One region of the Paenibacillus sp. PAMC21692 genome, then DNA from elsewhere that is predicted to be linked to it. Evidence: riboswitches for the same ligand, from Rfam matches in the RefSeq annotation. Region 1 holds a riboswitch; each other region holds the start of a gene.
What was found. A riboswitch is a leader RNA that binds a small molecule or an ion and turns the genes downstream of it on or off. The one in region 1 is predicted to bind cyclic di-AMP.
Positions count from the first base shown of each region.

Region 1 (7,217 bases):
GGGGCTGCTTTTCGGAGAAGGAGATGACTTGGTCTGGACGATCGTAGCGGAAATTCGGCTGCCCCGTATAGTGCTGGGGCTCATGGTAGGCGCCATGCTGGCTGTCTCCGGTACGCTGATGCAAGGAGCGATGAACAATCGGCTTGCAGGCCCGGAATTGCTGGGCTTGTCCGCCGGGGCGTCGCTTGCTGCGGCCGCGATTCTGGTGCTGAGGCTGCCTGTTCCCTACCATCTGCAGCCGCTGTATGCCTTGGCGGGAGGGCTGGCTGGTGGCGCCGTCGTTATCATGGCCGCAAGGATCACCCGTGGTGCGGCGGGCATGCTGTTGATCGGGATGTCGGTCACGGCGATGTTGAACGGCCTGCTTATCGTGTTGATCGCCATGGGGGCCAGCAACGATGTGAATCTGCTTTATGCGTATCTGCTGGGTTCGCTTGCCAACCGCGGCTGGGAGCAAGTGCTTCGCGTGCTGCCTTGGTTCGCCGCCATGCTTCCCGTTGCGTTCGTTCTTGCGAAGCGGGTTAATCTCTTGCAGCTTGGCGACGAATCGGCTTCGGGGCTTGGCATCAACGCTGGTCTATCACGAATTGTGATCCTGCTTGCCAGCGCGATGTTAGTAGCGTCGACGGTCGCCGAGTGCGGTCCAATCGGCTATGTTTCCTTACTGGCTCCGCACCTGGCGCGAGCCGTCATACTTTCGCAGGACGCGCGTCTCGTATTGCCGGTCTCGGCGTTGATAGGAGCCGTTTTGCTCGCCTTGGCGGATCAACTGGGGCGGCTGCTGTTCGCTCCGTTGGAGCTGCCCGTCGGCGTTTGGACGACGTTGGTCGGCGGGACGGTCTTCCTGTTGATTCTGTCGAGAAGGAATGGAGGAGCATTCCATGGCGGACAATAAGGCTATTCCCGGAATCGGTGAACGGTCAGCCCGACATTCCCGCAGATTTTGGATCGTAACCGGTGTCCTGCTTGCCATGCTGACGGCGCTCGTGCTTCTCCATCTTGCATTCGGCCGAACGCCGCTGTCCTTGGAAGAGATAATGGCCGCCCTGTCAGGAAACGGGCAGGACGGGTACCGGCATATCGTCTGGAATCTGCGTCTGCCGCGGGCTCTTGTCGCCATGACGGCGGGAGGTCTTCTAGGACTTGCCGGAGCCATTCTTCAAGTCGTCATGCGGAATCCGCTCATGGAGCCGGGCTTGATCGGCGTGTCGGCAGGCGCGGTGTTGGCCGTCATATTGACGATGCAGTTCTCGTCGGCCGCGATTCCCATAAACGGACGGATGCCGATTGTCGCATTGGGAGGCGCATTGCTCTCGATTGGCATGCTTTACATGATCAATGGGAGAACCGGCGGCAGCGGCCCGCGATTGGCGTTGATCGGCGTCTTGGCAGCTTCCGTGCTGCAGGCGGCGAACTCATTGCTTATGCTGAGACAGCAGGAGGGCTTGGCATCCATCCTGCTGTGGTCGTTCGGTTCGCTTAACGGACGGGTATGGGCGCACTGGAACATGATATGGCCATGGGCGCTGGCGCTTGTTCCCTGCGCGCTGCTAATGGCAAGAAGGGCGGCGGTGCTGCAACTGGGCGACGAGACGGCGGTCGGGCTCGGCTTGCCCCTTTTTCGTACCCGGCTGCTCCTCTTGCTTCTTGCCGCGGCGCTGACGGCGGTATCCGTGTCCGCGGTAGGGGCCATCGGCTTCGCAGGTTTGATTGGTCCCCATATTGCGGCGAAGCTGGTCGGCCGGCATCCCGTCTATCTGTTTCCCGCAAGCGTATTGTTGGCGGGAACGCTGCTGATTGCCGCGGATTGGATCGCGGGGAGCGCGACGCTTTCCTTCTCGTTGCCGGGCATGGAGCATCGTGTGACGAGCTTGCCTGCAGGCGCGGTCACGACATTGCTGGGAGCACCGTTTTTTCTTTATCTGCTGCGTTTAACGAAAAAATTAATCTAGAATTTTCGAGGATATCTCGGATAAAGGCGAGAAAAAACGATATCCACGGATCAAATGAATAAGAAGCAACTGCTGCGAGCGTTTTATTGGCTATCTTTGAATTGAAACAACCATTTTTGAGCCGAAATGTCGTTTTACACCCTTCAATAAACGAGTTATGATCACTACATCATAAATTCGCTGAGTCTTCTTGAGGACAATGAAGAAGAGCGGGGGAACCAAACGGCGCTTATCGATAATGACAAGCGTCAGGGGTGAATCGGCATAACAACCGCCGTAGGGCTATCTAATGGCCCGAATCCGTCAGCTAACCTCGTAAGCGTTATTGGAATGGGTATGACTTCGGCTCGTTAAGCCGCAAGGTGCTGCCTTGCGGCTTTTTGCTGCGCTAAAAACGGCATGGGCCCGCCGGAATGCCGCAGCAAACGAAGTAGAAACCTTCCCTTCCAGCCAACAAAGCACAGGGGAGATGGACAAATTGAAAAAATCAACGATGAAAAGGCTCCAGTCGGGCGGTGGTTCTAATGTTATCCGCGCTTAAACGAGTGTTGATCGGAAGACCGCTGAAGTCGACGGAGCTTGGCGAGCAGAAGTTGAACAAAACAAAAGCGCTGGCGATTCTCTCGTCGGACGCGTTGTCGTCCGTCGCATACGGCCCCGAACAAATTCTGCTTGTGCTAATGACCGTCGGCATGGCCGCGTTCTGGTATTCCATTCCGATCGGAATCGGCGTCCTGCTGCTGCTGACGGCGCTTATTCTGTCATATCGGCAAATTATATACGCCTATCCGCAAGGGGGCGGCGCTTATGTCGTCTCGAAAGAAAATCTGGGCAAGTACCCCGGCCTTATCGCCGGCGCCTCCTTGTTGGTCGACTATATTTTAACGGTAGCGGTTAGCGTCTCGGCCGGAACCGATGCCATCACCTCCGCATTCCCGAGCTTGCATGCGTATACGGTGCCCATAGCCGTCGTATTCGTCATTCTGCTTACGCTGCTTAACCTGCGGGGCGTAACGGAGTCGGCGTCCGTCCTGGCTTATCCCGTATATTTGTTCGTTCTTGCATTGTTCGTTCTAATTGGAAAAGGATTGTACGACATGGCAACGGGAGCGATTCCGCAGGAATTGCATACGCCCGTAGGGACGCCGGTGGCAGGCATCGGACTTTTCCTGCTGCTGAAGGCATTCGCTTCCGGCAGCTCCGCGCTGACTGGGGTCGAAGCGATCTCCAACGCGATCCCGAACTTCAGGAAACCCGCGCCGGTCAATGCATCCAGAACGCTTGCCGCGATGGGGATTTTGCTCGCGGTGCTATTCTCGGGCATCGTTGTGATGGCCTACGAGTACGGAATCGCGCCGACTGCGGAGGCAACGGTCGTCTCGCAGATCGCGGAGGATGCTTTCGGGCGAAACTTCATGTATTATGCCATTCAGGGAACGACGGCGCTTATCCTCATTCTGGCGGCCAATACGGGCTATTCCGCTTTTCCCATGCTCGCGGTCAATCTGGCCAAAGATAAGTTTATCCCCAGAATGTTTACGGCGAGGGGCGACCGGCTTGGTTATTCCAACGGCATCATCATGCTTGGCATTTGTTCCATCCTGCTCATCGTGCTTTTTGGCGGACATACGGAACAGTTGATTCCGCTCTACGCGGTCGGCGTATTCATCCCGTTTACGCTGTCGCAATCCGGCATGATGCGCAAATGGCTTCGCGAGAAGCCGGCCGGCTGGGGGATCAAGCTCGCGATTAACACGGTCGGCGCGGCGATCAGCTTAGTGGTAACGATGATGTTTTTCCTGACGAAGTTTCCGCAGGTATGGCCCGTGCTCGTATTCCTGCCCGTCCTGATCTGGTTGTTGCTCGGCATTAACAGGCATTACGGAGCGGTGGGCGAGCAGCTTGGCCTATCCACGGGCGAGCCGGTGAAGGCTATCGAAGGCAACGTTCTGATTCTGCCAGTGGCAGGGATCACTCATGTCGTGGAGCAATCGCTGAGCTACGCGAGATCGCTTGCCGCCAGCCAGATCATCGCCGTATACGTGCCGTTCGAGCGGGAGGAGGAAGCCGCGTTCCGGGAAAAGTGGAGCAAGCTGCATCCGGACGTCAGGCTCGTCACCTTGCATTCGCCGTACCGGAGTATCATACAGCCGCTCATGAAGTTTATCGACGTCGTGGACCGCAAGGCCAAGGAAAATCATTACCAGGTGACGGTCATCATTCCCCAATTCATACCGAAGAAAGGCTGGCATAACTTCCTGCATAACCAGACCAGCTTCTATATCCGGACCCGCCTTCTGTATCAGAAGGACGTGATCGTCACGACCGTTCCTTACCATCTGAAAAAATAGCTTTGCCTTCCCGCAAAAAGAACCCCCGAATCGAGCAAGCCGAGCTTGCCCGTTTCCGGGGGTTTTTCTGTTGGCTGACATGCGCCTATTCGTTGACGACGAGTCGGCCACGAATCAGCTTCCGCTCGTAGCTTGCCGTTGGATGGTGGATACGCCAAAGCAATTGGTCCACGGCTCTTATGCCAAGGATCTCTTCCTCGACGTTGACCGTTGCGACCGTTACGCCGGGATAAGAGTTGTCGAAGCCGGTAAAGACGATGCCTTCGCTGGATGGATCAAGTTTCTTTACCGCCTTGGCTAACAGGCTTGCGTAATAATCGTTGGCGCAGACGAAAACCTGAGGGAGCGGTCTTGTCGCAAACGCTTCTCGAAGCGCCTCGTCGCAGCCCTCGTATTCGTACTGGAGCAAAGCCGGAATCTGATGCTGGGGAAGCCCGGCATCCATCAGAGCGGCGTTAAAACCGAGCCAACGCTCATAGAAGCTATAGGCATCGGCGATTTTGCCGACGAATTGGTACTCCCGATAACCCTTGCCGAGCATCGTCGACATGATTTCGTTTATGCCGGCCAGATTGTCGGAGAAGATACTGTCGCATGGGAAGCCCTTGTCCCAATGATCGACCATGACAACGGGCTTGCCGAGGCGGCGGCATTCGTGGAGGATGGGCGATGCGATGCTTCCGACGGCAAGAACCCCGATGATGGCTTCCGGGTTCAACAGCGAGAATAACGAGTGGATGTCGGGTTTGACCAGCGTAGCAAAATGAATGCCCTTCTGATTCAACGCGGCTGTTATCCCTTCGAACAGCGGCCCCCAGTAAGCGGATTCCGGATTCTGCGACCTTACGTCCGGGAAGAGGACAAGCACCGTTCCCGTCCATACCCGTCGTTGGTCCTCCGCTTGCTCGTCGCGTCGCCGGGGCGTTACCGCGGGTGGAATTTCCTTTCGGTAGCCGAGTTCTGCCGCTTTCTTGAGAATCAGCTCTCTGGAATGCGCGCTTACGCCGGACTTGCCGGCTAACGCGCGCGATACGGCATATTTGGACAAGCCGACGCTGTCGGCGATTTCTTGCATCGTTATTTTGCCTCGCATTAGACTTCTCCTCGATGTTTAATGGGAATCCGGGATAAAGGGGAAATACCCTCGGTTAAAATCTAACAGACACACGCGACGCTATATGTCCGATTTTTAACGTCAAACAAATCTAACAGACAGGAGGGACACTATTGGGTCGTAACGGAGCCAATATGCGCGATGATGATGCCAATAAGGTCGAGTATGTCCGTTAGCGTCATTTATGTCCGTTAGGCTGCGATAAAACTTACCTTTGAACGCGGTTGTTCAGTTTTTCGAAAGGCAAAGGGTAGAGGCTTTCGCATTTTGTTAGGAGGTCATTCGGCAACAAATAGTCTGCGCTAAGTGTAGCACTGAACGCCGGATTATCGCAACCATGGGGGAATAGATGCACCTAACAAATACTAACAAAATAAAAATTGACCATAAAATTAGGTTTTGTTATCATTTGTTATGAACGAGTTGATAGGTAAATGATGCAAGAGCAGAAAAAGCGATGACAGCACTCAGCATTTAGCATTTAGCATTTAGCAAGGAGAGGATATTATGAATAGATCTGTAACAACAAGCCAAGTAGGGCAAGAGACCGTGCAAACAGCGCTGAAGGATTGGAAGTTCAAGGCTTGCCGGGAATCGGAGTGGCTGCAGGCCGTTGTGCCGGGCTGCGTGCATACCGACCTGCGCCGCAACGGCATTATCGAAGATCCGTTTTATGCGACGAATGAACATGATCTGCAATGGATCGACAAGCTGGACTGGGAATACGAGACGGTTTTCGATCTGACGGAAGACCTGCTGGCGATGTCCGTGCTGGAGCTTGTTTTCGACGGATTGGATACGTATGCGGACGTCACGTTTAACGGCAAGCTGATCTTGTCCGTCAACAATATGTTCCGCTCCTGGCGAGCGGATGTAAAGGGATTGGCGAAGCCGAGCGGCAATCAGCTTCATATCCGCTTCCGCTCGCCGGTGACGGAAGATCTGCTGAAGATCGAGCGTCTAGGCTATAATCTGCCGGCAAGCAATGATCAGTCCGAGCTGGGCGGTCTCGGCGAAGACAAAATCAGCGTATTCGCAAGGAAAGCGCCTTATCATTACGGCTGGGACTGGGGCCCCCGCTTTGTCACCAGCGGCATCTGGCGCGAGGTTCGCGTCGTGGGCTGGAACGACGTCCGCGTGAACGACGTGTTCGTAAACCAGGAGCAAATATCGGCGGAAGCCGCCAAGCTGACCGTGGAAGTGGAGCTGGAGAGCGTCCGCTGCGCCGAAGGCAGCGTAAAGATTACCGCAGGAGGCGCGGAATGGAGTCTTGCGGTCAACCTTCAGCCTGGCGTTACTGTCGTGAAGGTTCCCGTGGAGATCGCGGAGCCGAAGCTGTGGTGGAGCAGAGGGCTGGGCGAGGCTCATTTGTACCATTTCCGCGCCACGTTTACGGAAGCGGGATCGTCGGAGCCGATTGCCGAGAAGTCGGTTCGCACGGGCCTGCGATCCGTTCGTTTGGTTCGCGAGAAGGACGAAGCGGGAGGCACGTTTTATTTTGAGCTGAACGGGGTTCCGGTGTTCGCCAAGGGCGCCAATCATATTCCGAACGACAGCTTCCTGACGGAAATCACGGAGGAGCGCTACAGACACGAGATTGTCTCGGCGGCCGAGTCGAACATGAATATGCTCCGCATATGGGGCGGCGGGATCTACGAGCAGCCCGCCTTCTATGAGATATGCGACGAATACGGCATTATGGTATGGCAGGACTTTATGTTCGCGTGCAGCATGTATCCGTGGGACGAACCCTTTCTCGAGAGCGTAAAGCTGGAAGCGCGGGAGAATGTGAAGAAGCTG
Region 1 is NZ_CP060293.1:2,930,182-2,937,398, forward strand. It holds gene H7F31_RS11465 (FecCD family ABC transporter permease) at 1-895, shown strand, start outside; gene H7F31_RS11470 (FecCD family ABC transporter permease) at 882-1,952, shown strand; cyclic di-AMP (ydaO/yuaA leader) riboswitch at 2,121-2,289, shown strand; gene H7F31_RS11475 (APC family permease) at 2,477-4,303, shown strand; gene H7F31_RS11480 (LacI family DNA-binding transcriptional regulator) at 4,389-5,396, opposite strand; gene H7F31_RS11485 (beta-mannosidase) at 5,925-7,217, shown strand, end outside.

Region 2 (7,217 bases), 520 kb from region 1:
GCCCCAAAATTCTGTTCCTCGACGAACCGACGATCGGGCTGGATGCCGTCAGCAAGCTTGCGGTCAGAAGTTTTATTCGCAGGATCAATCAGGAGAGGGGCGTCACCGTCATCCTGACGACGCATGACATGAGCGATATCGAGGCGCTCGCGGACCGGATTCTCATGATCGGCAAAGGAACGTTGCTTTATGATGGTTCGTTGGAAGAGCTGCGAAGCCGCTTCGGCACAGGACGTACGATTACGGCAGACTACCGCGAATACGGGGGAGAGCCGGTCGAAATTCCTGGCGCGACGAGACTGGAATGGTCGACAGAGCGTGCCGTATACAGCTTCGATACGGAATCCGTCGTACTGGCGGACGTCATTGCGCAGCTGTCGGGATCGGTCGAGCTGTTGGACATAAGCGTCGACTCCAAGGACATTGACGAGATGATCGTGCAGCTGTATGAGGAGCATCAAATATGAGAGCCTACGTTTCGATCTGGCGGCTGCGTTTTATCAACGGCATGCAATACCGCGCGGCGGCGCTGGCCGGCATGGCCACTCAGCTGTTTTTCGGATTTGTCTTCATTATGATCTTCGCGGCCTTCTACAGAAGCGGCGGCGGGGATTCCACTGCTTTTCCCCTTCAGGACTTAATTACTTACGTGTGGCTCCAACAAATTTTTCTTTCCTTAATTATGTTGTGGATCAGGGATAACGAAATATTCGCCATGGTTACGAGCGGCAATATCGCTTACGAGTTATGCAGGCCGATGGGGCTGTACCCGTTCTGGTTTTCCAAGCTGCTTGCCCAGCGGGTGGCGGGCGCCGTGCTTCGCTGCTTTCCCATTACGACGGTTGTGTTTCTGTTGCCGGAGCCTTATGGGCTAAGCGCTCCTCCAAGCTGGACGGCGCTGCTGCTGTTTGTCGTATCGCTGCTGCTTGGCTTGATTCTCGTCGTGGCGATTTCCATGCTGATTTACATCTCGGTATTCTGGACGATGTCGCCGACGGGATCCATGCTTATGATCTCGGTGGCGGGAGAGTTTCTGGCGGGCATGGTCATCCCAGTGCCGCTTATGCCGGAGTGGCTGCAGCGAATAACGTATGCGCTGCCGTTTCGCTGGACGACAGACTTCCCGTTCCGCGTCTATTCGGGACATATCCCGCAGCAGGAAGCGCTGATCGGCATCGGCGTACAGTTTGGTTGGATAGCGGCATTGGCTGCGTTCGGCATGTGGCTGATGCGCAAGGCGCTTCGCAACGTCGTTGTGCAAGGAGGGTGAGGAGAACGCGATGTCATTATATTTCCGTTATTTGAATATTCAACTCAAGTCGCAGCTGCAGTACAGAACCTCGTTCTTGCTGCTCAGCGTAGGCCAATTTTTTATCCCGTTTATGGTGTTCGGGGGGCTGTATTTCATGTTCGAGCGATTCGGGCAGTTGGAGGGCTGGAGTTTCTTCGAGGTGACGCTTTGCTTCGCGGTCATTCACTTGTCGTTTTCTCTTAGCGAATGCTTCGCAAGGGGATTCGACGCCTTCTCCAGCCTGGTCGCCAGCGGAGACTTCGACCGTTTGCTGGTAAGACCGCGCGGCACTGTCGTCCAGGTGCTGGGCTCGAAGTTCGAATTTACGCGTATCGGACGTTTGCTGCAGAGCACGATTGTGCTGATCTGGTCCATCGCGAATCTGCCTCAAGTATGGAGCTTTCCCAAAGCGATTACGCTGTTCTTTATGGTATTTAACGGCGTGATGATCTTCACGGGCATCTTTATCCTGGCGGCTACCTTCTGCTTCTGGACCATACAAGCGATTGAGATCGCGAACGTGTTCACCGACGGAGGCCGCGAGATGGCGCAATATCCGCTGACGATCTATGAGAAGTGGGTGACTCGGTTCTTTACGTTTATCGTCCCGTTCGGGTGCGTGACGTATTTGCCCCTTATGTATTTGCTGGACAAGGAGGAGGGGAACTGGGTAACAGGAATGCTGGTGCCTTTCGGAGGTCTGTTATTTCTGCTCCCATGCCTGCTGGTATGGAGGATCGGTGTCAGGCATTACCGCTCGACTGGTTCTTAACGGCAAGAAGTACAGACCAAGAGCCCGAACAACATCCGCCGTGGATGGTGCCCGGGCTCTTTTTCATTACGCGGCTCCATGAATTAAGGAGTCCGAAATTTCAACTTGCAGCGATCCCTAATCCAGCGACAGGTAGGCGACGGCGCGTTGTTGCAGCACGGATTCCTCGGCCTGGAAGGCAGTGACAGAACCGATGCCTGGCATCATGCCCATCTCCCGAATCTGCTCCATGCCTGTGATGAACATCTGACACACCCGCTTGTCGGATTCCCCTCTGCTCATAATAATCTCGGTCAAACGTTCGGTTACCGAACTAAGCGGGAAGCGGCCAATGAACGATTGAAGAAGCTCTCTCCAATGCTCCAGATCGAAGCTGGCGTCGTTCTCGCAGATGAATTGTTCGCTCCAGCCGATGCCAAGATCGCTGGTCAGCCTGAGACATACACGAAATCCGGTCGAGTCGACGGCGAGAGCGGGAATGACGAATAGTTCGATGCGGCTGATGTTGACATGCTGGGGCAGCTCGATGGGGAATGAAGAATTTTCCAGGAATAAAGACATGTTCATCTCTCCTTCTTCCGCTGACGAGGTTAGCTGTCGGATTCGGGTTAGAGAGAAAACCCTACCGGGGGCACAAATCCCCGGATTCACCCCCTGCGTGCGGTCCATGCAGCCATGCGACCGGTTCGCGTTGGTTCCCCCGTTTTCTCCCTGGAAGGAGAAATTAAGCGTTATTGTTTACATAATATTTTAGCGTTAAAATATCCATTTGTAAATGAGGAGTTATTCGGACAGGAGGAGCGGAAAAATCGCAAAAAGCGACATATTTTCTTTGCGTTCCCGCGGCTTATCAAGTATGATGGTAGATAAAAATGAACTCATGTTCAATTCAAAGGAGCAGTACGTATGCAATCGAAAACAAGTCACTGCAAAATCGTCGACTGTACTATTCGGGATGGCGGACTCGTCAACAACTGGGATTTCAGCATCGAGTTTGTCCAGCACCTTTATAATAGCCTTAACGAAGCCGGAGTCGATTATATGGAGATTGGCTACAAAAACTCTCCGAAGCTGCTCAAAGGCGCCGAGAACGCCGGTCCATGGCGTTTCCTTAACGACGACTTCCTGAAGAAGGTTATTCCAAACAAAGGCAATACGAAGCTGTCCGCGCTTGTTGACATCGGGCGCGTCGACGAAAACGATATCCTTCCCCGCAGCGAGAGCCTGCTGGACCTGATCCGCGTTGCCTGCTACATTCAAGACGTGGACAAGGCGCTTGAGCTGGTGAAGGTGTTCCACGACCGCGGCTACGAGACGACGCTTAACATTATGGCATTGTCCAACGTCATGGAGAACCAATTGATCGAAGCGTTCCAAGCGATTAACGAGAGCGTAGTTGATGTAGTCTACATCGTAGACTCTTACGGCAGCCTGAAGCCTGAAGACTTCACCTACCTGGTGGACAAATTCCAACAGTATCTTCCGAACAAACGTCTTGGCATTCACGCCCACAACAACTTGCAGCTGGCATTCGCCAATACGCTTCTTGCTGCTGGCAAAGGCGTAGAGCTTTTGGATGCTTCCGTATACGGCATGGGCCGCGCTGCGGGCAACTGCAACACGGAACTGCTCGTCTCCCAGCTTCAAAATACGCGCTACAACGTGCGTCCAGTGCTGGACATGATCGAGAAATACATGATTCCGCTTCGCGAGAAGGAAGAATGGGGTTACATTATTCCTTACATGATCACGGGCATTCTCGACGAGCATCCTCGTTCCGCGATGGCGCTTCGCGCTTCCGAGAACAAAGACAATGGCGTGGATTTCTACGATCAACTGACTACTCCGGAAATTTCCAAATAAGAGGAGTCAGACGCCACAACAAAAGCGCCGTTCTGGTATGCTGCTCAGCTTCCGGAACGGCGCTTTTTTGTTTTCAATATAGGAAACTCGTCATGGAATAGCATACAGAAGATGCGGTTATTCGTCTTCCGGCAAGGGGTCCTGCTGCGCCGTCTTAGACCGCGAATGCGACGCTGGCATGTCGAGGTCCGAACCATCACTCGTGTCGCCTTGGCTCAGCATTTCATTTACCGTACTCCACTCCTCTCTGCCCAGCAGTCTCGACGCTTCCTTGCGAAGATGATTCTGAAGCTTGACGAGCCTGTCGACTAGGGCGTTAATCTCGGCAGGAGTAAGTAGATCCTCCATCAGTGTTCGCAGATCGTCCGGCTTGAGAGCCAAGATGCGTTTCGCCAGCTCTCTGTCTACGAACTTGCTAAGGCCAGGGTATTCCTGGTGATTGGAATCCAGATCGCTCTGCGCGCCGAATGCCATATCGTTGTCGAGCCCCTTCACTCCAAGCACATTGCCGTCATCATCGCGTTCAATCATGAAGTTTCCGCCTTGGAGGTCAACTTGCATGGCGAGAGTATCGATTAACTGCAAGCGCGACATGGCCCGTTGGAAGACGGGGTCATCCACGTTAAACGATTCCTTGCGGCTCGCTTCGATATCATCGTTTAAAGGCTTCAGAAATTTATATCTTCCGCCGGATCCGCTAATTCCCGAGTTGTGTAATGCCATCTCCGCGCCGGCGATGACGCCTGCGTCTAGCAGTTTGTCCAATCGGGACATAGCTGCCAGGCGAGCGCCCGCCCGATCGATTTTGTTATCCATTGCCACGTTGCCGTTTTCATCGTCTGCCGAATCCTTTTTATTCTCGGACGCCATCTCGGACATCTCCTCATAGGATCGCAGCGCGAGTTTTGTTTCCTTGAACATCCCTTTTTTATCTGGCCCGATTTCGAAGAGCGCGATCGTATTGCTGCCGCCCGTGCCCGTAACTCCGTTTATATCTTCCGCAAGCCCCGGCAGGCCTTTGCTCGTGAGGAGTGCCCATAACGGGCGATCCTTCGCCGGATCCAGCTTGTATTCGGCCGCGGAAGAGCGAACGGCTCTTTTCTCTAGAGGCAAGGCTTTCTTAAATCTGCGGATATAGTCAGCCGTGGGGTCCTTGTCGTCTTTCTTATTGTGACTGCTGCAGGCATCGCTGACGTTCTCGACTTCGTTGTAGAGCGACATAATCACGTTGAGCTGATCGTCGATTTTCTCTGGCGTGTTCCCAACGACCTCTTGGTCTACGTAACGGTCGAAGAGCTCCAGCTTCTGCAGGAGAGCGCGATAATGCGTGTTGTTCTTCGAAAGCGTCTCGCCCATGCCAAACTTCTTGTCCGGCTGAATCGTGGCATGCTCCTTCGGTTCGCCAAGCTGCTTTTTCGCTTCGGAAGGGCGGGGCATGCGCTGGATGGGCGAATCGGCGTAAGTGGAGGAGCTTGAGCTCCGTTCGCCTGTATCCGCGGTTTGGCGCTGAACGAAATCCTGGAATTCTTCACTCTCGGACTCCGCTTGTTTTTGATGCTCCGGTTCTGGGGCATTCGCTGCCTTGGCTCCCATTCGATCGGCTTCTTGTTCGAGGGCAGGACTATCGTTAAGCGCGTGTCCGGTAGAGAGCTGGGCGGTAGGTGCGACGCGTCCTTCGCGCTGCTGGATAACGTGGGACAGCTCATGCCCGAGCAGCTGCTGACCGTCGCGGCTATCGGGTTTATACTGTCCCGGGGCGAAATGGATATCCGAACCTTGCGTATAAGCGAGCGCCCCGACTTGACTTGCTTGAGATCCGACATGGATGCGCACATTGGAGAAATCTGCTCCGAACGATTGTTCCATCTTGGCCTGCAAATCCTCGGGCATGCCTTTCCCCCCTCCGGAAGAGGAAGATGATGACGGCGATGCGGCATGCAGCTCCGTAGATTCGTCCTTCAGTCTCTGCAGAACCGCTTGATTGCCCGCAGATGCCTGGAGCCGAGCTAACTGGCCCGTCGGACTTCCATCCTTTCGGCGCTGAATGGCAGCCGAGTCCGGCTGGGACGAGCGCGGCAGCCTTGATGATAGTTTAGGCTCATGTCGCGTTAGAGCGCGTCGTCGTTCAGCAGATTCCTTCATGGATTCACCATCTTCCTGGAGAATAAGCGCAAGATTCGTTTTACTACGTTCATTTTAACTCTCGTAAACCGATTATATCCCATTGCCGCGGGAGCTGTCATACCCTTTTGCAAAATATGCCAAGCGCTCTGTCGATTCGGCCCTTGCATTCTCTCATTCCACTCCCACGTATTTGGCAATCCTGTGATATAATGCAGAAATATAGGTTATTATCGCACGGGTTGACGGACTGTGCCGAATGCGGGGGAACGCTGGAAATGAATGCTGCGGACGAGACGATTGGCGTCTATGGAGCGGTTGATCATATTAGGGACGAACTAATCTGGCTGGACGCTGGCCTGCGCGCGCTGCTTGATCTTGGAGGCAACGATCCGTTCGTGGATCCGCTTGCAGCCTTTAGAGGACTGGTCGTGAGCAGGGAAGAGCTGCTGGAAGAGGAATCTGCGGAGATGGCCGAGAGCAAAGCTCGGGCATGGCAGGATTATGCGGCATTTCGGAGGGAATCGGAGGAACAAACCTCCGAACGGGCACGGGACATACTCGGTCTGCCTTTATACGCTCTGGCATCGTCACTCCGGCTTACGGTATGGGAATATCGCTGCGTCGTGCTTTGCCTAGCCGTAGAGGTAGATCGCAACTATGAGAAGTGGTATGGCTACCTAAACGACGATGCAACTGCAAAAACGGCAACGGTTGATTTGGCCTTGAGGCTGTTGGGAGATTCGGAGGATGACAGGAAGCTGGGCAGAGTCCTGTTAGGAAGAGACGGCAAGCTCCGCCGCTGGCTGCTTCAGCCGCCAGGGGACGAATCCTCCGCTCAGGCGCTCAAGTCGCCGCTTCGGCTGGACGAACGTGTCGTAACCTTCCTGCTGGATACGGAGAAGCTCGACGGAAGGCTAGGCGAATGTGTGGAATCGCTCGATCCGGAGCAATACCCCGAGCTTGCCTGGGAGGGAGCCGGGGAAGTTGAAGACGTGCTTCGCCAGGTGATCGACAGCTGGCCGGCGGACAGTCTGCCCGTTGTCATGCTGTGGGGGGCGCGAGGCGGAGGCAAGCGGGCGCTGATGCACCGTCTTGCCGCCCGTCGGAGGCAGCGGCTGCTGGTCGTCTCGCTTGCTTCGCTGCCATCCGAACCTGAGAGACTTCGCA
Region 2 is NZ_CP060293.1:3,450,571-3,457,787, forward strand. It holds gene H7F31_RS13575 (ABC transporter ATP-binding protein) at 1-467, shown strand, start outside; gene H7F31_RS13580 (ABC transporter permease) at 464-1,270, shown strand; gene H7F31_RS13585 (ABC transporter permease) at 1,281-2,063, shown strand; gene H7F31_RS13590 (hypothetical protein) at 2,181-2,624, opposite strand; cyclic di-AMP (ydaO/yuaA leader) riboswitch at 2,628-2,804, opposite strand; gene H7F31_RS13595 (aldolase catalytic domain-containing protein) at 2,970-3,926, shown strand; gene H7F31_RS13600 (eCIS core domain-containing protein) at 4,044-6,068, opposite strand; gene H7F31_RS13605 (ATP-binding protein) at 6,326-7,217, shown strand, end outside.
Region 2: it holds a riboswitch for cyclic di-AMP, as region 1 does, so the genes downstream of both, H7F31_RS13590 (hypothetical protein) here and H7F31_RS11475 (APC family permease) in region 1, are expected to answer to the same signal.

Region 3 (7,217 bases), 1.8 Mb from region 1:
GCCAAGTCTTCGACTGGACGGGGAAACGTTAGCAGCCTACTATCAACCTATTATTGCGCTCGATACGAGAAGGATTGAAGGCTACGAGGTGCTCGGGAGAGCCGTTGGCGAAAAGGGCCCGAGGAGTCTGGGGCCCTTCTTCGGCGATGATGCTATCCCGATGGAGGATCATCTTCTTGTTGACCGGCTGCTGAGAGAGCAGGCGATAGCCAAGCATGCATGCCAAGAAAATCCCCCGCTGCTTTTTCTGAACCTTAAGCCAGCCTGGATTTACCGGCAAGGAGAGAATGGCGAGCTGTATACGTTGGATCTGATCGCCAAGCATCATGCCGATCCGGCTCGTATCGTGATCGAAATAACGGAGGAAAGTTTCCATGGCTCCATGGATGTGTTGCGGGAGGTGGTCGACCGTTATCGCGCGGCCGGCTGTCTGATCGCTATCGATGATGTCGGGAGCGGCTTTAGCAGCGCCGATCGTATCGCCCAGATTCAACCCAACCTGCTCAAGATCGATATGCATATCGTCAAACGAAGCGGGACGCACAATGGCTACTATGGGGTGCTTCGTTCGTTCTCCGAGCTTGCCGAGCAGATTGGCGCCTCTTTGCTGTTCGAGGGTGTGGAGACGAGAGAGGATCTGGAGCGCGCCATCCAATCCGGAGCCAGGTACGTACAAGGTTTCTTGTTCGCGCGGGCGGGAGCCGACTTTATCGGTCCGGCAAGCTTTGCCGCCGTCATCGAGAACGAGCTGGAACGCAATCTTAGGCAGCTCGCTCATACCGAGAGGTGGTGGCAGCAGCAGGCAGAACGTCTGGCGGAGCACCTGCAGGCGATTATGCTTGGAGCGGTACTGCCGGAGAAGGCCGACGACTGGCTGGAGTTGCTTATCCCGCATTTAAAATCCTCTTGCACCAAGGTATACCTATGCAACGAGGAAGGCATTCAGCTGTCCGCGAATTTCAGCAGGGGGGAAGACGGAGTCTGGAAGCGGGAAGAAGAGTACCGGTATGCGAATTGGAGTTGGAGGCCGTATTTTGTCCCGAACCTGGTTCAACTGGGTGAGAGCCGAAGGGCGATAGTATCCCGCTCGTATACGGATCTGGATTCCAGAGCATGGATTCGTTCGGTCTCGGTGCTCGTCCGTCCCGGTCTGATCCTGTTTGCAGACAGCAAGGATGAGGTTAGTCCGTGGGAAGCCTCTTCATGAGGTGGCCGTCAGATCTTGGAAGCTGCAAACACGCGCTTAACGAGGCGCTTCGTACACCATGCAGTGGAACCACTCAGGCTCCCCGCCGCTGAAAGACGGGCGAAGATAGGTGTCGGTAATGCTGAAGCCGGCTTTCTCATAGGCGCGGATGGCCCGGACATTCCACACAAGCACTTCGAGGTCGATCTCGTTGCCCGGACATCGACGAAGAGCTTCCGCTGCCATGAGACCGACAACCGAAGAGCCCAACCCTTGGCCGCACAGGTCGGGATACAGTCCGAGGCCAAGTCTGGTCACGCTGCCCATGGGGAAGAATTGGGCATAGCCAATCAACCTTTGCCGTTCGTCGAGAATGGCTCCATATTGCTCTGCTCGCAGGACGGGATCACCGAATTCGATTCCGTCCTGTTGCATTTGATCCCAGGACGGCCAGTTGAAGCGCTCGTATGGTTCTTCGTACCTCCACGTACATAGCTGTTCCGCGTGGGAGACTTCCAGTGGTCCGATAGTCAGCGCCGATAGATTTGGTTTATAATAACTAAGGTTAGGTTCATGCTCTGCAGAATTCATCATAATTTGATTATATCAGATAGGCGCCGCGGCGCGTGTATGTAGTAAGGAGAATCGGCAACGTGAAGAAGCTGCTATGGATCGGATGTTTATCTTATCTCGTTATTGGTATCGCCCACGTGGTGGGAGGCTCGGTATTAGAACAGTTGATTGCCTATTATGGCGTCTCTTACAAGGATGGCGGCCAGTGGATAATGAATCAATTTCTGGGGTTTATGGTCGGCGTTCTGCTAGCCCCTACTCTGACGGCGGGCATAGGGAAACGCGGCGCCGTATTGCTGGCCATGGGTTTGCTCACCCTTAGCGAAGCGGCGTACAGCTTGCTGCTGCCTTGGGGATGGATGCTCGCCATCGCTCCCATCGCGGGGGTCGGCTTCGGGATGACGGAGGCAATCGTAGGGGCGGTCATCATCGACCTGGTAAAGGGAAAGGCGTCGGCCATGAGCCGTCTCGAAACGTTCTTTGGAATCGGGGCGCTCATCATTCCGGTGACTGTGGCCTACCTTATTCAAGAGCACATCTGGCAGCTGTCATTCCCGATTCTGTCCGCCATGGCGGGGATTACCTTTGTTTTATGGTTGACGATGTCCTTCGGTGAGCTGGACAGTCAGCTTGGGCTGGCGGCAAGGCCGGCAACGTCAGGTGCAAGGGAACGTGCAGCTTCGAGCCATGCTGATGCCAAGGCGGAAACAAATGTGGGTGCCGACGGCGGGGGTTCGCCGGAAGACGCAACCATGTCCAAACCTTCGGGAGGAGTCTTGCTAGGATATTCGGGTCGACTGTTGCCTTTCCTGATTCTCTGCGCGCTGTTCTTCCTGATGTACGTGGGGATGGAGATGAGTTTCTCCAACTACCTTCCGTCCATACTCATCACCCGTACGGAGATGGGAGAAGCTGGCGCGGCTGCTTCGCTTAGCTTGTTCTGGGGAACGATCGTACTGGGCAGGCTGTTCGCGGGAGTGATTGCGGAGAAGGTCGGCTATGGAAGGTACCTGACGATTTCTACCCTGGGGGCCGCGATCGTATTCCTGCTAATGACGATTACGACCAGCTTGAACGGGATGCTGCTATTGATTGCGCTTGGCGGACTGTTTTTCTCCGGCGTGTTCGGCATCGCATTGGTGTACGCCAACAGCTTGCTGCCGGGTATGACGGAGCGGACGACAAGTCTAATGGTAGCGTTTGGAGGTATCGGCGGCGCCTTGTTTCCGAGAATGACGGGTTGGCTGATGGATCGCTTCGAAGTGGAATATACGATTTTTTATCTTGCCGTACTGGTTGTCATCATGTTCGTCCTGCTTGGAGTGATCCTTCATCAAGGTCGTAGATTGGCGGGTCATATGGAGCGTCTGAGGTCGTAAGCGGCGGATTCTACACTGAGAAAACCAAACGGCTGTCGCCAAGGCGAAACGGCTACGCCGTCCTTTGGCGGCGGGGCGCGTTTCGTTCCGAGAATTATAGAGAAAGTACGACGAAATCATATACTTTCCTATAATTCCAAAAAGAACAGCCTCCCCGTTGCCGGGGAGGCTGTTGCCTTGTCCATTATTTAGCTGCGACTGCGAACGTCTCGAATTGCTTGGCGTCCATGACGCTGCGCGCCGTTACAAAGCGGGACTTATAATAGGAGCTGTTAAGATCGTCGATGATAACGCCGCGGCTTGTAGAAGCGTGGGCAAATTTGCCGTCGCCTACGTAGATGCCTACGTGCGTGATTCCGCCGTTTACCTTGCCGCTTGTGTCGAAGAAGACAAGATCGCCTGGCTGCAGATCAGCCTTAGCGACTTTGGTTCCGACCGTAGCTTGGTCTACCGATCTACGAGGAAGATCAATGTCCATCTTCTTGAAGATGTAGCTGGTAAATCCGGAGCAGTCAAAACCCTTTGTGGTGGATCCGCCGTAAGAATAAGGCGAGCCGATCGTACCCTCGATAATGTTGTCCATCTCCGAGCTTGCGAAAGCGCTTCCTGCTTGGAAAGCTAGCAGAAGCACAAGCCCTAGTAATACAGAGCTAATCTTCTTCTTCAACTTGTGGTTCTCCTTCCGGTGCCGACGAGGTTAGCTGTGGGGTTCGGTTGAAGGTTCCCTATGACTTCTCAGGCGCTGTAGAACACCAGACGTCGAAGTCAATTCACCCAAAGTGGTTCCCCCGTTTCCCGATTGGGAATTAGGCAATGTCATCCAAAGTTATTTTCTAAGGATTATAATAATGGCAAAATGTAGATTCGTGTTGAATATGAGAAGATATTAATATTAGATTTATAAATAATCCGTTTCAAATTCAAAAACCATGGGTAGAAGGCGCTTCCAAAGCGTGTAATTTAGCTAAATTTTGTGTATCATAAGGAGATACAATGAATCGGCTGTCGTTATTGAAAGCGGCGAGGCGCGATAAGGCGAAGGGTGTTGTCCCGTGTCGGACAATCCTTTATAAGTTCGAGTTCAAAAAGTTCGGTTTTCAGCACATGAGCTTATGCTTCCGATGCTGCGTTTTTTCAAAAACGCTGTAGAAGATTGAATGAAAGTAGAAACTGAGGAGCGGAGCGTAGTGGAAGCTACGTGAGCACCTACAATGTTTCCGGAGGAAACATACTTCGAAAGCATATGCTTAGTTTTCGCTTGCATTCAAGATTCGATATCGAGTAGGCTTCATGGCATACTTCGTGATCAAAAGCGGACTTTTTGAACGTCCTCTATAAGCAACGTTAGAATCGACGTGAAGGCCTGGGGAATGCGAGACAGTCCCCGGATGGGCGCACGAGTGGAAAAGGGGTAGGTCGCTAGTGGAAAACACAATGGAGAACAAGTCGTCATCCTCCAATTTCATCAAAAATATTGTCGTGGAAGATTTAAAGAGTGGCCGCGTGCAAGAAGTCGTTACGCGCTTCCCGCCGGAGCCGAACGGCTATCTGCATATCGGACATGCGAAGTCGATCTGTCTGAACTTCGAGCTCGCGGATGAGTTCAAAGGAAAGACGAATCTGCGCTTCGATGATACGAATCCCGTCAAGGAGGACACGGAGTACGTTGAGGCCATCCAGGAGGACGTGCGCTGGCTGGGCTTCGATTGGGATGAGCTGCGGTTCGCTTCGGATTACTTCGAAGAGTTATATAATCGAGCGGTGCTTCTTATTAAGAAGGGGAAGGCCTACGTCTGCGATTTGACGGCGGACGAGATGCGCGAGATGAGAGGGACGCTTACGGAGCCGGGCAAGGAAAGTCCCGGCCGGAATCGCAGTGTGGAGGAAAATCTGGATCTGTTCGCCCGGATGCGCGCGGGAGAATTCAAGGATGGCGAGCGAGTCCTGCGGGCGAAGATCGACATGGGTTCGCCAAATATCACGATGCGCGATCCCGTTCTCTATCGGATCTCCCATTCGCATCATCATCGGACAGGCGACGCTTGGTGCATCTATCCCATGTACGATTACGCCCACCCGCTCAGCGACGCGATCGAAGGGATCTCCCACTCCGTTTGTACGCTGGAGTTCGAGGACCATCGTCCGCTATACGACTGGGCCATCGCGGAGTGCGAGATGGAGAGCACTCCCCGCCAGTACGAATTCGCTCGGCTCAACATCACCAACACGGTGATGAGCAAACGTTATTTGAAGCAGCTCGTAGACGAAGGCGTTGTAGACGGCTGGGACGACCCGAGGATGCCGACGATCAGTGGCATGCGCCGGCGCGGCTACACGCCGGAGGCGATTCGCGCATTCTGCCGCGAGATCGGCGTTGCCAAAAGCAACAGCGTCGTGGACGAGCGGAACCTGGAGCACTTCATCCGCGAGGACCTGAAGCTGAAGGCGCTTCGGACGATGGCGGTGCTGCGGCCGCTTAAGGTTGTCATCACCAACTATCCGGAAGGACAGACGGAGCTGCTGGAAGCGGAGAACAATGCGGAGAACGAAGAAATGGGCATCCGCCAAATTCCGTTTTCGCGCGAAATTTATATCGAACGCGACGACTTTATGGAGAATCCGCCGAGCAAGTATTTCCGCTTGTTCCCCGGCAACGAGGTGAGGCTGAAGCATGCTTACTTCATTACTTGCCAAGAGGCCGTGAAGGACGAGAACGGCGAAGTCGTAGAGCTTCGCTGCACGTACGATCCGAAGACGAAAAGCGGGAGCGGATTTAGCGAGCGCAAGGTGAAGGGGACGATCCATTGGGTTGAAGCGTCGCAGGCGGTACCGGCGGACTTCCGTTTATACGAGCCGCTTATTTTGGACGAGGCGTCGCAAGGCTCCGATAAGTCGTTCCTGGAACGCATCAATCCGAATTCGCTGCAAGTCGAGCAAGGTTACGTGGAGCCGAACATGAAGGACGCTGTCGGAGGCGACAAGTTCCAATTCTTCCGCCACGGCTACTTCAGCGTCGACTCCAAGGATTCGGGCGGCGGCAAGCTGGCCTTTAACCGAATCGTGTCGCTCAAGAGCTCGTTCGACCCGACCAAGGCTTAGGGAGCGGGAGGGCCTGAGATCGGTGAGAGTTGGAGGTCTAGGATCAGCGATGGCGCGGGGGCTAGAGATTAGCAGGAGCTCGAGGGCCAGAGATCAGCGAGCTGGAGTGCCAGAGGACAGCGAGAGTGCGGGTGCCAGGGAGGGGCGAGAGCTGTAGGCCTAGAGATCAGCGGAGTTGGAGGTCCAGGGATCAGCGAGGGCGCTGGGGTCAGGGAAAGGCGAGAGCGGGTCGACCTCGTCAGGTGCGTGCCGACTGGCGGGCGCGGACTCGCCCAGACTGATGAGTTCGCTCGATCTGGGGGATTAGCTCGAACTTACGGATGTGCTTGGCTCCGTGGAGCGCCGCGCCGGTCCAGCCTCACGGCTTGGCCGGCGTTTTTGGAATGGCGGCAGAATGCAGGTAGCGGGCTAAATGAATGGAGCGAGTTGGCAGACGGTAGGGATTTAGCAGACAAGTGTGGGCTAACGGACATGCGAGACGTTATTGGTGCGAAAACGGATATGGAGCGATTCTAAGGGACATAGAAGACGCTATATAGCTCCGTACGAGCCAGTTGGCTGTTGTTGAGTGGTTATAGCGTCGCTGGTGTCCGATAAAATTCGGAAATGCGTCGAAATGGGCAAATAGCGTCGTTGTTGTCTGTTAGAATTGGAGTAACCGCGGGTTGTATGTGAGAGCGTAACGGTTGGTGAAGGAGCGTCAACGAGGAACGCCGACAAAATGGGCAAAAAGCGCCGCAGATGTTCGTAAGAAGTTGAGTAACTAGGCGCGAGGGGGCGGGACAATGACGGTAACCGAATCAGGGGCGAACCCGCCAAACTCGCCGAACCCATCGGACATGTCGAATCCGCCGGACCCGCCGGAACTACTGAACCTACCAAACCTACCAAACCTACCAAACCTACCAAACCTACCAAACCCACCAAGCCAACCGAACCTACCGGACCTGTCGAATACGCTAAAAGCGCGGCTCATTCCG
Region 3 is NZ_CP060293.1:1,151,822-1,159,038, forward strand. It holds gene H7F31_RS04645 (EAL domain-containing protein) at 1-1,207, shown strand, start outside; gene H7F31_RS04650 (GNAT family N-acetyltransferase) at 1,244-1,780, opposite strand; gene H7F31_RS04655 (MFS transporter) at 1,840-3,138, shown strand; gene H7F31_RS04660 (C40 family peptidase) at 3,323-3,805, opposite strand; cyclic di-AMP (ydaO/yuaA leader) riboswitch at 3,810-3,961, opposite strand; gene H7F31_RS04665 (glutamine--tRNA ligase/YqeY domain fusion protein) at 4,573-6,237, shown strand; gene H7F31_RS04670 (molybdenum cofactor guanylyltransferase) at 7,077-7,217, shown strand, end outside.
Region 3: it holds a riboswitch for cyclic di-AMP, as region 1 does, so the genes downstream of both, H7F31_RS04660 (C40 family peptidase) here and H7F31_RS11475 (APC family permease) in region 1, are expected to answer to the same signal.